2 regions of the Rothia sp. P13129 genome follow, and region 2 is predicted to be linked to the other one. Evidence: riboswitches for the same ligand, from Rfam matches in the RefSeq annotation. Region 2 holds a riboswitch; the other holds the start of a gene.
What was found. Region 2 has a riboswitch for thiamine pyrophosphate ahead of thiO (glycine oxidase ThiO). Riboswitches for the same ligand answer to the same signal wherever they lie in the genome.

Region 1 (3,375 bases), on a different contig from region 2:
TCCACAAATCCAGAAGACAATAGGGTTTTGGATAAATAGGAGCGGGGTTGCAGAGATGAGCAAGCAGACAAGGCTAGAGACGATAACTCGTTTGGGTCCGATGAGGTCATCAAATTTACCGCCGAGAAGTGCACCGATACCGGCAACAACGTTACCTGCGATAGCGAAGATGATGATTTCTGTGGTGCTAAACCCAAAAGTACCTGCGGCGACGATACCGCCGAAGGTGAAAATACCGGTAAACCCGTCACGGAAAATTGCTGAAGCAAAGAGGAATGCGAGGGTTTTAGGTGAGTCTTTGTAGAGGGCTTTTAACGTTGCCCAGAGTTTTTTGTAGGAATCTATGAGCCCAACTTTGGGTGCTACTGGTTTTTTCGGGTGACGACGGTCGTGACGGTAGAGCGCAATAACAAGCGGTGTGCTAAGCACGATGGACCATACTGCTGAGAAGATGGCAACTGCACGAATATTCAAAGAGTTATCGGGTGAGATACCTAAGAAACCGGTGTCTGAGCCAAGCCCCACGAACGCGAAGAGGACGATTCCTAAGGCGATGATTCCGCCGAAGTAGCCTGCAGACCATCCGATACCACTAATTTTTCCAACCGTTGAGGGCGTTGATAGTTCTGGCAGTAGCGCGTTGTAGTTGACGATGGCAAACTCATTCATGACGTTTGCTGCGCAGATGAGCGTTACACCGTAGAGAAGCCATTGTGGTTCAGGGAACGTGAAGAAGCAAAGTGCCATGAGCACGGCTGTGAGGAACGTGTTGACTGCTAACCATAGGGTGCGTTGACCTGATGCATCTGCGCGTTGCCCTGTGACGGGGGCAAGTAACGCGATGAGTAGCCCTGCAATGGCGAGGCCTGTGGAGAGCATTTCGGAGGCGTCTTTAGGGTCGCCGAATGCTTTGCTGGTGAGGTAGACGGTGAAGACGAATGTTGTCATGACCGCATTGAAGGAAGCGCCACCGGCGTCCCATAATGCCCAGGCTGTGATGGTGCCGCGGGTCCCTAATGGTGCAGATTCGTTCTGCTCTTTGGCGTGTTTGCTCATAAGGATAAGAGTATCTATTGAGCATGGGTAATGGTGTGAAATACCCGCAGAAACAAAGATAAAGTGAAGAAATTTGTGTACTTTTTACCAGAACTATGTGCACTGTCTAAGGTTCACTTACAGTGGGCTTATCTTCAAAGGATTTGTTAGTGCTGATGAGCGGTAAGTTTATGGGGTTTAAAGAAGCGTAGACGGCAACAAGATGACTGTTGCCGTCTACACGAGGATGAGGTTTTCTAAGAGGTGATGTTCTTAGACTTCGTTTTGTCCGATGGGATCATTTTTGCGTTTTGCTTTGACCTCATTAGTTTTACGGGTGATGCTGACTTTGATAACGGTGCCAACAAGACCGGTCAGAAGTGACCATAGAATGATGTCTCGCCAACGCTCATCATCGTCGGGGTTGCTTGCGGGTGGTTCATTTCCGGTTACTTTTTTCCATGTTGCAGAGAGCGCTTTGTTTGCCACGGTGATGCCGGCAAGAGAAGCTGCGGTTCCTACAAGATTAATGGGGTTCATGTTTTTCTCCATCGTTGATGAGTATCCTTAGCAATCCTATAACAGGAGAAGCCCAACAGCGTATTACTACTCACGAATAATTCTCTAAGAAAGCGTGGAAACTGCAGATATTGTCATAACTTCTCTGGAGGGTGGAATTGAACGTAGTGAACAAACTATACTGAACAAGGCTTTGACAATAAAGCCGTATAAACATATACGTATAGAAGCGACAGGGGAGCACCGTAGGGTGCTGAGAGTGCGAAAGCAGACCCTCGAACCTGATCCGGTTAGTACCGGCGTTTAGGAAGTCGAGTTCTCTCAAACGTTCACTTAGTGTAACGTTCCCCTTCCTGTATTCGGGAAGGAAAATTTACAATGGCTAAGAAATCTTCTTTAGCGTGGCGAGTTAACGATATCGTTATCGCCTCTGTCCTGTCTGTAGCATGCGGACTCATTTTCTGGTTCTGGTCTGTTGCGATTTATCCGCTGGCAAAAACGATTTTTGCAACGGTACCAGAATATATGCCTCTTATTGGCGGTGGCTGGTTGATTGCTGGTGTGCTGGGTGGAATTGTTATCCGTAAACCTGGTGCAGCACTATATTGTGAACTTCTTGGCGCCATTATTGAGGGTATCCTTGGCACACATTTTGGTCTGTCCGTTATTATTTCTGGTCTAGTTCAGGGTCTTGGCGCAGAACTTATTTTTGCGGTATTCCTTTACCGCCAGTGGAATATTATGGTCGCAGCTCTTGCCGGCGCAGTATCTGGCTTCGGTATGGGCGTCTCAGAAATTATCATCTACTACGCAAATGAGCTTTCTTTTGCAAAGATGCTGGTTTACACGGCATGCGGAACGATTTCTGGGGCATTGCTTGCTGGGGTTCTTTCGTGGTTCTTAATGAAAGCACTAGCACAAACGGGTGTCTTGTCGTCCTTGGCTTCTGGACGGTCGAAACGAGCACGCGCCTAACCGTGGATACAACATCTTCCATAACGCCACCGCCTGCTGACTCTCAGCCGGTGCGTGGCGTTCGTATTAGTGTACGTGAGTTTGGTTGGCATTACGCAGGACGAGAAAAACCTACTCTAGAATCTGTAAACCTGACCATTGAACCTGGACAAAAAGTGCTTCTTTTGGGTTCTTCTGGCGCAGGCAAATCAACCCTTCTGCACGCCATGGGCGGGCTATTACACGACGATGATGGCCAATCTCAACAGGGCACTATCACCATCGATGGTATACCTGCTGAAGATGCTCACGGCGCAGTAGGACTCATGCAACAGGACCCAGAGTCATCTATCGTGCTATCTCGTATAGGAGATGATGTTGCTTTCGGGCCCGAAAATTTAGGTGTGCCGCATGAACAAATATGGGAACGTGTTAAACGCGCTCTAGCAGATGTTGGCTTAGAGAAGTTTGACTTATCACATCCGACGAGTGCCCTATCTGGCGGACAAAAACAACGACTAGGGTTGGCGGGCATCCTTGCGATGCATCCCGGTGGTATTTTCTTAGATGAACCAACAGCAAATCTTGATCCTGCTGGTGTTGAAGATGTTCGTGATGCCGTAATACGCGCACAAAAACATACGGGAGCAACCCTTGTCGTTATTGAACATCGTGTTGGTGTATGGGCTGAGCATATGGACAGAATTATTGTTCTTGGCGCAGGCGGACGTGTTACTCATGATGGTTCACCTACTGAGGTTCTTGCAGAAGCGAGGGAAGAGCTTATTTCTGCGGGGGTATGGGTTCCTGACTACACACCAGAGGTTCTTCCTTCAACGCAACAGGCTGGGGCAGAGCTAATTTGTG
Region 2 (3,375 bases):
CGTGACTTTGTTGAATATCCCTCACAAGTTAATGAGATGTGGATGTTCCACCCAGCAGTAGTAGGGAACTACGCACGCCATATTGATACAGGAGAAACACTCCCACAAGAACATATTGATGCGCTACGCGCTAGCGAACAGTGGGGAGAAGGATTTGCCACCAGCGAATATCTAGGAGCCGCCCTCCTCGATATGGCATGGCACACCCGTAGCGTTGAAGACGGGCTCATCGACAGTTGTGAAGATGCTAAAGCCTTTGAAGATGAAGTGCTCAAACGTTATGGCTTCGACCAATACCCAGTATCTCCGCGCTACCTTACCGGAATGTTCAAACACATCTTTGGTGGAGGATACGCCGCCGGATACTATGCTTACATCTACTCCGAGATGATGGACGCAGAAACTGTTGATTGGTTTGAAGAGTCCGGGGGAGCAACCCGCCACAACGGTGAAACCTTCAAAAACGCTATCCTCGCAACAGGAAATAGCCAAGACCCAGCAGAGTCTTTCCGACAGTTACGAGGACGAGACCCACGAATTGAACCACTATTACGTCGACGTGGACTACTTGAAGAATAGTTAGAACCTATTCTGCTAGGAGTATCGCGCTCGCATAATCTGTGTGGATGCTACCGGAAAAGACTTATCCGGTAGCATCCACAAGAATCTTTTAGCAACATTCACATAGAGCGTATGAGCCTACAGGTACACTAAAGACCATGGAGTACACCACCGATAGCTTTGAACTGCCACAAGTCCCAGATGCTTTCCAACGGCTTTGGACACCTCACCGTAAGGCATACGTCAGCGGAGGGCAAAAAGACTACCAAGAACAGACGTGCCCCTTTTGTAGTGCTCCCGAACGCTCCGACGAAGAATCTCTGATTGTTCATCGAGGTAAATACGCATACGCCATCTTAAACCTCTACCCATATAACCCAGGGCACCTGCTGATTCTGCCCTACCGGCATATCCCATATTACGATGACGCAACCGTCGAAGAACTAACCGAAATAGGGGTTCTTACCCAACAAGCGATGCGTGTGCTACGTCAAGTCAGCAAAACAGACGGATTCAATATTGGGATGAATCAAGGCAAAATTGGGGGAGCCGGAATAGCCGATCACCTACACCAGCATATCCTCCCACGATGGTCTGGCGACACCAATTTCTTACCGATTATCGCCCACACAAAAACCATGTCACAGACACTAGGACAGATACACACTCTCGTAAAACAAGGGTGGGAAGAATACCTTTCAACGACAACCAAAACTCTTTAGAGAAAGCTAAACAACTTCTAACGCACCCTTCAGCTGTTTTGCTGCGCTACGAACATCAGTAGCTTCGGTTAAAGCACGCACCACAACAATACGTGAGGCACCTGCCTGACAAACCTCTGACACCGTATCCACGTTAACGCCACCAATAGCAAACCACGGTTTCTGACCGGCAAACTGAGCAACCTGCTCAAGATACTCCACGCCTGTTGCTGCACGCCCCGGCTTCGTCGGTGTCGGCCACACCGGCCCACACGCAAAATAATCAATATTCTTATCGGTAGCAGCCTCCTGCCCCTGAGACACTCCATGTGTTGAAGCACCTACAAGAACATCGGCACCTAATAACCTGCGCGCCTGCACTGCAGAAAGATCGTCTTGACCTCGATGAAAAATATCAGCACCCATAAGAGCGGCAATATCAGCACGGTCATTGACCGCAAAAAGCTTATCGTGACGACGCGCCACCTTTTTGAGAACCTCTAAAGCTGCTAGCTCCTGTTGCACAGAAATCTTCTTATCACGCAGCTGAATAATATCAACACCGCCACTATAGGCTTCATCCAGAAAAGACTCTAAATCTCCACGAGATAAACGCGCATCCGTACACAAGTACAAGCGTGCTTTGTGAAGCTTTTCAAGGCGCTCGCGACGAAGCGTTGAAGAAGAATTCACGAAAGAAGTGGCGAAAGGCTGTTGTTCATAAACGGACATAGTTTTGAGGTCTCCTTGTATCAAAAAGATTGAGGCTTATACTTAGAGTGACCTACGGGAGCGTCAGATATATCGCGCCATATCACAGTAGATATATCTTCACGACGCTGAGAGGGCTAAGAGAGCCGACCGTCTTACTTGATGCGGGTTATGCCGCCGGAAGGAAGTGTTCGTCATGGGTGCGACGTTGTTTAACCCGCACGATGAAGATTCAACTATTCATCAATATATACCCGAACTATCCAAAGAACCACCCTCAACAGTAGATATTGCAGTCATCGGTGCAGGAATTATCGGATTATCGACCGCGTACCGTCTCCAAAAAATAGGGTATAGCGTTGCTGTCTTAGACCCACAGCCTGCTTCAGAAGCAACACGAGCAGCCGCCGGAATGCTTGCCCCAGCATCTGAAACACAATTTCGCCAAGAACCATTAGTTCAGCTGATGAAACGGGCAGCGCAACTATACCCATCCTTTGCACAACACATTCAAGAAGAATCCGGTATTCATGTTGGTAGACAAGAAACAAAAACCCTCGTGTGCGCCTACGATCATGCTGATAAAAATGCTCTAGAAGACCTCCAACAATATCAGCAAGAGCTAGGTTTAGAAACCCAAAAAATATCCATCCGAAAAGCTCGTTCTCAAGAACCAAGCCTCTCCTCGCGTCTTGCAGGAGTCGTGGAAATAGCCGGCGACCACCAGATTAACCCGCGCTGGTACTGCCAAGGGCTCATACACCTCTTACACGAACAGCTCTACCCTGTGAGAGCCCAAAAAATTCTTCTCGACGCAGACCAAACACACGCTCGCGGCATCTACTGGGAATACCAAAACCCCACGACAGGGCAACAGCACACCGGAGAACTCCACGCAACATATATCATCGTCGCTAACGGCCTCGGAACCTTAGAACTTCAGGGCATACCAGCGCTCAAAGAACTCCCTTTACGACCCGTCTACGGTGATGTGCTTCGTCTCCGCGTACCTGAAAACCAGCGGCCCTTCATCACCTCAACAATTCGCGGTATCGTCCGCTCCCAACCTGTTTACATCGTTCCCCGTGAAGACAACACCGTCGTCATCGGTGCAACATCACGTGAAGACCATATGCCCGGTATCAACGCTGGCGGAATATACCAACTACTACGTGATGCAAGAGAGCTTATCCCCGCCATCACAGAACTCGAACTCTACGAAATAATCTCACGAGCACGCCCCGGAACACCCGACGACCTGCCCCTCATCGGCACAATCGAACACCACGGTAAACCACTCAAAAACCTCATCCTCTCAAACGGCTACTTCCGTCACGGAATACTGCTTTCACCACGAGCAGCAGAACTCGTAGAACACCTCATCACCGAAACCCTCACCGAA

Region 1: it holds a riboswitch for thiamine pyrophosphate, as region 2 does, so the genes downstream of both, ACN081_RS08120 (ECF transporter S component) here and thiO (glycine oxidase ThiO) in region 2, are expected to answer to the same signal.

What each region holds. Positions count from the first base shown of each region.
Region 1 covers NZ_JBLXYA010000012.1:32,275-35,649, reverse strand. Annotated here, with positions in the region: gene ACN081_RS08130 (MFS transporter) at 1-1,056, opposite strand, end outside; gene ACN081_RS08125 (DUF4235 domain-containing protein) at 1,309-1,587, opposite strand; TPP riboswitch at 1,779-1,881, shown strand; gene ACN081_RS08120 (ECF transporter S component) at 1,933-2,529, shown strand; gene ACN081_RS08115 (ABC transporter ATP-binding protein) at 2,532-3,375, shown strand, end outside.
Region 2 covers NZ_JBLXYA010000008.1:47,550-50,924, forward strand. Annotated here, with positions in the region: gene ACN081_RS06510 (M3 family metallopeptidase) at 1-579, shown strand, start outside; gene ACN081_RS06515 (HIT family protein) at 720-1,283, shown strand; gene thiE (thiamine phosphate synthase) at 1,290-1,994, opposite strand; TPP riboswitch at 2,039-2,176, shown strand; gene thiO (glycine oxidase ThiO) at 2,170-3,375, shown strand, end outside.